One region of the Polaromonas sp. P3_A5 genome, then DNA from elsewhere that is predicted to be linked to it. Evidence: predicted binding sites of a transcription regulator. Region 1 holds the regulator's gene; the other holds the start of a gene.
The links. Region 1 encodes LexA, which represses DNA repair genes until DNA is damaged. Its sites were predicted from a motif close to ACTGTATNNNNATACAGT; they were not measured.
Positions count from the first base shown of each region.

Region 2: the regulator LexA is predicted to act here: its motif matches at 1,966-1,983, upstream of imuA (translesion DNA synthesis-associated protein ImuA).

Region 1 covers NZ_JBFUGF010000001.1:2,021,345-2,026,191, reverse strand. The annotation lists gene adk (adenylate kinase) at 1-245, shown strand, start outside; gene AC1DU8_RS09590 (asparaginase) at 342-1,298, opposite strand; gene lexA (transcriptional repressor LexA) at 1,438-2,142, shown strand; gene AC1DU8_RS09580 (hypothetical protein) at 2,279-2,671, shown strand; gene AC1DU8_RS09575 (D-2-hydroxyacid dehydrogenase family protein) at 2,818-3,825, shown strand; gene AC1DU8_RS09570 (type IV pilus assembly protein FimV) at 3,895-4,847, opposite strand, start outside.
Region 2 covers NZ_JBFUGF010000001.1:2,265,120-2,269,966, reverse strand. The annotation lists gene AC1DU8_RS10735 (VOC family protein) at 1-42, opposite strand, end outside; gene AC1DU8_RS10730 (disulfide bond formation protein B) at 289-795, shown strand; gene AC1DU8_RS10725 (hypothetical protein) at 1,017-1,817, shown strand; gene imuA (translesion DNA synthesis-associated protein ImuA) at 2,012-2,857, shown strand; gene AC1DU8_RS10715 (Y-family DNA polymerase) at 2,817-4,265, shown strand; gene AC1DU8_RS10710 (error-prone DNA polymerase) at 4,273-4,847, shown strand, end outside.

The DNA of each region.
Region 1 (4,847 bases):
ATCCGCCCAAGGTCGAAGGCAAAGACGATGTGACCGGCGAGCCGCTGATCCAGCGCGATGACGACAAGGAAGAAACCGTCCGCAAGCGCCTGGAGGTTTACAGCGCGCAGACCCGTCCGCTGGTTGAGTACTACTCCAGCTGGGCAAAGTCAGAGCCTGAACTGGCCCCAAAATACCGTGCCATCAGCGGCATGGGCGGTGTTGACGAGATCACCGCCCGCGCGTTCAAAGCGCTGGCGGGCTGAATCGAGCCTCCAGCGAGTCCATCTGCACCCCAAAGCCGTCAGTCTGACGGCTTTTTTCATTCCAGTTCCCGGCAGACTGAAATCGGAAGGCAGGGTTCAGCTTTGCGCCAACAGCTCGAGCATCATCGCTATTCTCGCCTTCACGGGGCTCAGCCCCTGCGAATCAGAAAACAGATCCCCGGGTGTGGGCAAGACACGACCATTGAGGCACCTTGTCGACCGGACGACCCGCACCCCCGCAGACCGCGCGCGAAGCAAGGCCGCCTCCAGCGCATGGTGCAAGGTGCCATTACCCGTGGCGGCAACTACAAGCCCCTGAACACCCTGCGCCAGCAACGCGTCCACGACCGCACCACTGGCGCCGGCATGGTTCATGACGATCTCAACGTGCGGCCACTGGACCGGAACCACGGAGTTCGCTATTATTTTAATAGCTGCTTGCGCTCGTTCTACATGGGTTTCAGGCCAATTTCGCATTAACCTGAGGAATCCTTCCTCCACATAGCCAATCGGCCCCGCATCACCAGAGTCAAAGGCGTCAACCTTGTAGGTATGCACTTTCTGCACGTCCAGCGCGCTGTGGATGGTTCCGGCGCACACCGCAACCACACCCCTCGCCCCCGCATGACGCGCCGCCGCCATGGCATCCAGCATGTTCTGGGGGCCGTCAGGCACCAGCGCCGTCGCGGGCCGCATGGCGCAGGTCAGCACCACAGGTTTATCGGGGCGGCACACCGCATGAAGGAAATATGCCGTCTCTTCCAGCGTGTCCGTTCCGTGCGTGATAACAATGCCCTGCACGTCCGGCTGGGCCAGAAAGTAATTGACCCGACTGGCCAGCTGCATCCATACCTCGAAGCTCATGTCCTTACTGTCGACCTGCGCGACCTGCTCGGTCATCAAGGGGCCGTACCTTGCCAAGGACGGGACCGCCACGACCAGCTGCTCAACGCCCACCTGGGCGGCGGTATAGCCGATGTTGTCCGACGCACTCGCAGCCTGCCCGGCAATCGTGCCGCCAGTGCCCAGAATCACAATATTTTGAGGATACATAAAACGTAAACTTGCAATCTTTTAAAAACTGGATGAAAATACAGTTACTGGATATTAAAACAGCTACAGCAACGTGCGTACCCAAAGCCAACAGGCAATACGCAAGCGGGCTGAAGTTGTGATTCAAGGAGCAACAGTGATGAGCACACTCGATAACTTTCCGCATTTTCCCTCTGAGGCTCCCAAGCTCACTGCGCGCCAGCAGCAAATTCTGGAATTGATCCAGAGCGCCATCGCGCGCACGGGCGCCCCGCCCACCCGTGCTGAAATCGCCGCTGAGCTTGGCTTTCGCTCTGCCAACGCCGCCGAGGAGCACTTGCAGGCACTGGCCCGCAAAGGCGTCATCGAGCTGGTCAGCGGGACTTCACGCGGCATACGTTTGCGCAATGACGCCCTTCGCAGCCTGAACGAATCCAGAATCAAACAGTTTTCCCTGCCGTTGCAAAGCCTGGCCCAACTCGCCCTACCTCTGGTGGGGCGGGTTGCTGCTGGCAGCCCGATTCTCGCGCAGGAACATGTCGAGCAAACCTATTATTTTGAAAGCAGCCTGTTTCAGCGCCAGCCCGACTACCTGCTCAAGGTTCGCGGCATGAGCATGCGGGACGCAGGCATCATGGATGGCGACCTGCTGGCCGTCAAGCAATCAAAGGAAGCCAAGAATGGTCAAATTGTCGTGGCCCGGCTGGGTGATGAAGTGACCGTCAAGCGCTTTCGCCGCAACAAGCACCTGATCGAACTTCTGCCCGAAAACCCGGACTTTAAAACCATTGTGGTCGAGCCCGGCGAGCCTTTCGAACTGGAAGGCCTGGCCGTCGGCCTCATTCGCAACACGATGCTGATGTAGGCAGTTCACCTGGCCACGCACCAGGTGGCGGGCGTTTGGCCGTTGTGATGGCCAACACCCTGGTGCCGGGGCCTTCCTGGCAATTTGCCAGTTTGCAATCCTGCCTGTGTAAACCTCTCTCATACAGGAGTTCATCATGGGAATCATCAGTTTTTCACATACACCAATGTCGTCAGTCCTGCTGGCACCCGTGCAGGCATTGGTGTCATTGTTTTTGCCGGCGCAGGGTATGGCTGGGGCAAGCCGTTTTTCCGCGCCAGCCGGCGCGCAGCCCAGATCTCACCAGCTTGCGCTACCCTTTGCTTCCGGCGATTTCGCGGCAATGCGCGGCCCGTCTGCCCGCGCCACTGGTACTCTTGCCGTCCAACGCTCTGTCAAGGCGTCCCGACCCAGCCGGCTGCGAGTTGTCCGTGAGTTTGACTCCAATGTCGGCCCAGCGTGCGCTGGCCGCATGGTGATATCCGGCCGCATGGCCGACGTCTGCGCGGAACTTGAGCGCATGAGCCAGCGAGAAACCTCTTTGAGATAACTGGTACGGCAAGCTTCCCACCAGAAGTTCAGCCCGGGCCTATGCGCTTTGCGGCGCCGTCTAGTGCGTTTCCTTGAGATACAAAATCCCCAGTCGGAAGTGACCCCGGCGGCAAGGAAGAAAAATCTTGCAGGCACAATATCGGCATGAATATTGTGATCCTCGACGACTATCAGGACGCGGTGCGGAAACTGAACTGCGCAGCCAAGCTGGAGGCCTACCCCGCCAAGGTCTATACCAACACCGTTAAAGGCATCGGCCAGCTGTCCGTCCGCCTCAAGGATGCCGATGTCATCGTCCTGATCCGGGAGAGAACCCAGCTCAACCGGCAAGTTATTGAAAAGCTGCCCAAACTCAAGCTGATTGCCCAGACAGGCCGTGTCGGAAGCCATATAGATGTCGCGGCTTGCACAGAACGCGGCATCGCGGTTGCCGAGGGCATTGGGTCTCCTACGGCACCCGCGGAGCTGACCTGGGCACTGGTGATGACCGCCATGCGCCGCATTCCGCACTATGTAGCCCACTTGAAGCATGGCGCCTGGCAGCAGGCAGGGCTCAAGTCAGCTTCGATGCCACCCAACTTCGGCATTGGCTCCGTCCTCAAGGGCAAGACATTGGGGGTATGGAGCTACGGGAAGATCGGGCAAATTGTGGCTGGCTACGGCAGGGCCTTCGGTATGCGTGTCGTCATTTGGGGCCGCGACGCATCACTGGAGCGGGCACAGGCCGATGGCTTTGAAGTCGCGGCCAGCAAAGCCGAATTCTTTGAGCAAAGCGATGTACTGAGCCTTCACCTGCGACTCAACGCAGAGACACGCGGTATCGTCACGCTGGAAGACCTGTCGCGCATGAAAACCACGTCCCTGCTGGTGAATACATCAAGGGCGGAGCTGATCGAGCCGGAAGCATTGATCGCCTCCCTCAATCGCGGGCGGCCCGGCCTGGCGGCCATCGATGTTTTTGAGTCGGAGCCCATCCTGCAAGGCCATGCGCTGCTCCGCCTGGAAAACTGCATTTGCACGCCGCATATTGGCTATGTTGAACAGGACAGCTATGAGCTGTACTTTGGCGCGGCGTTTGACAACGTCGTCAACTTCATCAAGGGCACGCCCACCAATATCGTCAACCCGGGGGCCTTGCAAGTACGGCGCTGATGTGACACGCCCAGCCTGATCAAGTGCGCGTAAACCCGGGATTCCCGGCGAGCCAGGCTCAAACTTCGCTCAAGTTTTCTGCGTCGGCCCCGAAGAATCCGGAAAGTCGAGGTCAAACTCGATGAGATTGTTGGCAGCGGCTTGCGGCGGCCGCGCACCAGCGTCGATCGATGGAAACGGGACCAGGTCCCCGCCCTCACCTGCACTCAAATCAATATCAAGGCCAAGCCGGGGGGAAGCGGGAGGCTGCGTCGGGTCGGTTGCACCTGCCACGGCAGGAGACGGCAAAGGCGCCACGATCTGGAACCGGGCTGACAGTGGCTGGATGCTGGTGGGTCCAAAGCCTGCAACGCTTGGGAGCGTATCCGGCATGGTCGGAATCGACGGTGCGTCCGATGGTTTTACCGGTGCTTCGGCGTCGCCGGGCGGCCGGCTAACAATCCTTTTTGCGATCGAGTGGAGGAGCAACAGCTCGCGGTAGGCGGCCAGGCTGAAGACCTCTCCCCGCGAATCCGGTTTGCGGAATATGGACTCTTCAAGTACGTCGAGTACCTTGGGCGTTGGCCAGAGGGCCTCAATCCGCGAGAGGGCCTCCGTGTAATACTCAAGATCGTGCGTATTCGCCGCGTATTCGTCGAATGGCGGCACCTTGGCATTGAACATCTTGTTGAAGTCTGTGCGCAACGCGTCGTAATCCTCCCGGCGTCCCAAGCTGTGATAGAGGTCAAACAGGTCGAGATAGACGAGCGCGCTTGTTTCCACGTTGTCCATGATGTGGTGGCGCAGAACATCTACCGCCTTGTCGGGCCGGCCGAGCGACAGGAAAAAATCGGCCTGTTGCTGCACATCAAACAGCTCTTCGGCATTCACAATCCGCGGCATGCTGCTGATACCGCTCAGGCTAGGCAGAAATTCCGAGGGGAATCTGGATTCGGCAACCCTTGGGCGCGCCACGGCGCTTGAAGCCGGCGTATTTTTCGGCGCATCGAGAAATGGTTCGCTGGGATCGAAATCAACCAGCG
Region 2 (4,847 bases), 240 kb from region 1:
CAGGTGAACATGGTCGATGAGTCGTCCTCGGTGTATTTCCATCATGGGGTCCTTTCTGGGATCTTCAAAAAAACTGACGTCCTGAAAATCTACGCCCGCCGGGGTTGCCCATCTGTAGGACAAACGCTGGCAAATTAGGGCGAGAGGGGACCAGGGGGCGGGAGCGACAGGGATGGGTAAGCGGCGAAGAATCTGCCCTGCATGTATCGCCGAAGGGAACTTATCCGGCACCAAACGCCCGAACCCCTGGACAATTCATAATTCATCCAGAAAAAAGAGGGCTCCCTGATGTTTTTGACGTATTTCGACGCCATGCCGCGCCGCATGCTGGCGCTGATCGCCGTGGCCTGCGTGGCCATGCTGGCTTTTGGCCTGTACCTGCAGCACGTGGTAGGCCTGGAGCCTTGCCCGATGTGCATCGTGCAGCGGTATGCGCTGGTGCTGGTGGCGGTGGTGGCGGGCGTGACGGCCATCGCCAAAAGCCGGGGCCTGCTGATCGCCGGTTCAGGCCTGATGGTGCTGCTCTCGGGTTTTGGTGCTTTTGTGGCGGCGCGCCAAAGTTTCCTGCAGTGGTATCCGCCTGAAATTGCCTCTTGCGGCCGCGACTTTTACGGAATGATTGAAACCTTTCCGCTCAAACGCGCCATTCCCATGATCTTCAAGGGCAGCGGCGACTGCACCAAGATCGACTGGACCTTTCTGGGCGGCTCGATTGCCAACTGGTCTTTCCTGTGTTTTGTGGCTATTGCGGTCGTGGGCTTGCTGCTGATCGCACGCCAGGCGCGCAAGCGCTGAATCGACCACATCGCCAGTTTGGCGGCGCATTGCCCCCGGCCAGCTCATGCTGCGAGCTTGAGGGCCGCAGCGACGCACCCATAGCCGAAGCATGTAATTTTTCACCTGAAAAAGGGGATGGCGCCAGCCGCGCGCCATGACTAGACTGAATATCCAGTCGCCGGTTTTACCGGAAGGTCAGCTCATCAACATTGCCGCGCTGCGGCACAAGGATGGTCCCCATGGCAGCAGGAAGGGTGTTATCGCGCTTTGGCTTCCCGGTCCTGGCGAGTGCCGGTGCCGCTGCCAGTGCCTATTTCCTGGGAAACCAGCCGGTGGTGCCGGTCAAGTTCTCCACGTGGAGAAACACGACGAATCCACAACAGCCGGAACACATGACCGTCAAATACGGACGGGGTTCGTGGGGTCATTACGAAGATTTCCGGATGGGCAGTGGCCCACCCCGTACAGATTTGCCAAAGTTTGGCGCCGTGAACCAGCTGACCGGCATAGACGAGTCCAAGCCTTACTCGAACCTGGCCTATGGCAGCCATACACCGACCGAGCACAGGGACCGCTTCCTGGCGCGTCCGGCCCCAGAAAGCGATCGCAAGAAGGGACGGGAATACCGCTATGACTCCAAGGAGGCGATGCGCGCAAAGGTGTCGGTGTTCGAGCTCTGGAAGCTCAAGCAGATGACGAGCGAACGTCAGCAGCACGGCGTGTTTCACCTGTTCGGTGAGGCACCCGACCCCTACACGACGCGGTGCATGACGCACATTGAAACGCTGGCGAGTGTTCGTGGCCAAAAGTTGTCTCCCCAAAACCCTTCAAAGGTGGCGCACGAGTTTCATGAGCTCAACCCCTCCACCACCGAGAAGCCCAAGCTGAAAACCTATTCGGTGGAGGGCGTTCAGCGCCCTGGCAATGTGCCGGTCGGCACCCCGGTCAAGAACCACCCCGGCACGCTGGACAAGGCGTATTGGGAGGCGGCCGACAAGGGCGCCCACAACGTGGGCCGGCCACTCCCGCCCAAACTCTAGACGCGCGAGAACAGCGGTACCGCCGGCAAGCGCGCTGCATCCTGATTTGCAGGGAGGTGCCGGTTTTCCCGGTGGCTCCGGGGTGAATAATTCTCGACTGGGGTACCCGGGTTTCATGCAGGTTGGCAGGGCATCGAATCGATCATATACTGTACATAAATACAGTATATCCAGCTTGATCCGGACCACCTTCCATGCCCACCCTTACCGCAATGCCCAGCGCTTTGCCGGACTTTGCCGACGCCCTGAATGCCCAGGTTTGGCGGGCCGGCGAACTGGGCAGCGCGAGTGTGCAGACGGTGGCCACAGGTTATGCGGCGCTCGACCTGGCCTTGCCAGGAGGAGGCTGGCCGCAGGGCGCGCTGGTTGAACTGCTGCTGCCGCAGGCGGGCCAGCAGGAATGGGGTTTGCTGGCGCCCGGCCTGGCCCGGGCCCTCAACCAGCCCGCCGCACCGGATGAGCCTGGCGCGCAACTGACGGCGCTGGTCGGTGCGCCTTATCTGCCGTTTGGCCCGGCGCTGGGCGCGCGCCAGATCGACATGCGGCGGCTCATCAGCATTCACGGCAAGCCCGGTGACGCGCCTTCGCTGCTCTGGGCCACGCGAGAGGCGCTGCAGTGCGCTGACGTGACCGCCGTGCTGGCCTGGCTGCCGGATGCGCGCAGTGCCCACCTGCGCCGCCTGCAGATTGCCGCGCATGCGCACCACAAGCTGCTGTTTGTGTTCCGGCCGCTGCGGGCCCAACACGAATCGTCACCCGCGCCGCTGCGCCTGCTGCTGGAAGGCGCTGTGCAGGAGGGCGGCAATCTGCTGGTCCACGTGCTCAAGCGCCGCGGCCCGCCACTGGCTGCGCCGGTGCTGCTCGACACCCGGCCCGCCCGGCTGTCAGCGCTGCTGGCAGCCAGTCGCGACAGGGCCCGGCAAAAGCGGGAAGAGCTTGCCCCCATCCTGCTGCCGTCGCTGGTGTCGCTGCCTGTTACTTCACCCCGGAGCCCCATCCATGCGTTGCTGGATCGCATTGCGCATCTCGATCACCACTGACGCGGTGCAGCAGTGGGGCGAGGACGCCGCTGCATTGCAGCGGGCGGTGGCCAGCCTGGCGCTGGGTTTTACGCCGCGCGTGGCGCTGGTCGACGAAGCGGTGCTGATGGACGTGACGGGCAGCCTGCGCCTGTTTGGCGGGCTGGCGCGGCTGATGCAGCTGCTGGCGCAGAAAATTGAGCTGTTTTTTGAATCAAATCAGGCTGTTGCCCTTATAGAACGTGCGCAAGGTGCTACATCTTTGATAGCGCTAGGGCGTCTTCGGATGCGGGAAGGCCAAGCTGGCGTGGTGAAGAAACGCGTGGCCGACCTGCCCATGCACACGCTGACGGCGGCGCGCCCGCACCTCGGTGTGCTGGAGCGCATTGGCTGCCGCAGCTGGGACGACCTGCTGCGCCTGCCGCGTGACGGCGTGGCGCGGCGTTTTGGCGCCGAGCTGCTGGAGGCGCTGGACCGCGCCCGCGGCACCGTAGCCGACGACTACGCGTGGCAAGTGCTGCCCGAACACTTTGAGGAAAAACTGGAGCTCAATGCACTGGTCACCCATGGCCCCGCGCTGATGGCGGGCGTTGAGCGCCTGCTGGTCCACCTGCACGCCTGGCTGCTGGGGCGGCAGAGCGGGCTCTGCGCCCTGAAAATCATCTGGCACCTGGATAAACGCCGCGATGTGCCTCCGACCGGCGAGCTCGAGATTCGCACGGCCCAGCCCGCACAAGACCTGCGTCACATGGCACGCCTCATCTCAGAGCACCTGGCGCAGCAAAAGCTGCCGGCGCCGGTGCACAGCCTGACGCTGCAGTCGCTGGCCACCGAGCTGCTGGCCGACTCGGCTGCCGCCACCGGCAGCCTGTTGATGGAAGCGCGCCGGCAGGGCGACAGCGTGGTGGAGCTGGTCGAGCGGTTGAGCGCCCGCCTGGGCGATGCCAATGTGCAAGCCTGGCAACCTTGCACCGACCACCGGCCCGAGCTGATGCAGCGCTGGGTGAGCGCCCGAAGCGCTATTAAATCGATAGCTGCTTGCGCACAACCAGTGCGCGCCAGGGCTCTAAAAGGCTTAAGAAAAACCACTTCGCATGCTTTTCCGGATGCCCGGGCTGAAGCCTTGTACCCGGCTTGGCTGCTGCCCGAGCCTTTGAGGCTGCAAGCCGCGGGGAACAGCCCGGTGTACCAGGGCAAGTTGACACGCCTGGCCGGGCCGCAGCGGCTGGAGGCTGCCGAATGGCTGCTGGCCGATCACGAAAACCGCAACGCTGAGCCGGGCCTGTGTGAAAAGCCGTGGGCGTTCCGCGACTACTACATCTACCGCAGCCAGCAGGGCAGCTTGCTGTGGGTTTACAGCGAAAGGCTGGGCTCTGCCGCCCAGGCCGGCCGGCAACGCACCTGGTATTTGCACGGCTTTTTTGCCTGAGGCCCGCATGCCTGCCTACGCGCTTCCCGATTACGCCGAGCTGCACGCGCTGAGCAACTTCAGCTTCCAGCGTGGCGCCTCGCACGCGCAGGAACTGGCCGAACGCGCTTCCGAGCTGGGCTACCAGGCGCTGGCCATCACCGACGAATGTTCGGTGGCCGGGGTGGTCAGGGCGCATGAGGTGGCAAAAGAGATGGGCCTCAAGCTGCTGCCGGGCGCGGAATTTTTGGTGCAGGCGCCCGATGCCTTCAGGCTGGTGGTGCTGCCGCACAACGCGGCAGGCTGGGGCAACCTGTGCGAGTTCATCACCGAAGCGCGCAAGGCCGGTGACGTGGTGGAAAAAGGCAGCTACCGCGTCGCGCTGGGCGAAACGGATTTCTCCCGGCTGGGGGATTGCGAAATTTTGCTCGCGCCCCTGCATGAAGCAGGTGCGGGTGCTATCAATACAGAAGCGCTTTGCGCTAATTGCGCCTGGGCTGCAGGCCTTTTTGGTATCAATGCCTGGCTGGCGGTGGAGCTGCTGCAGGGCCTGGACGACGCGCTGCGCCTGCAGCAGCTGCAGGAGGTTGCGCAGCGCACCGG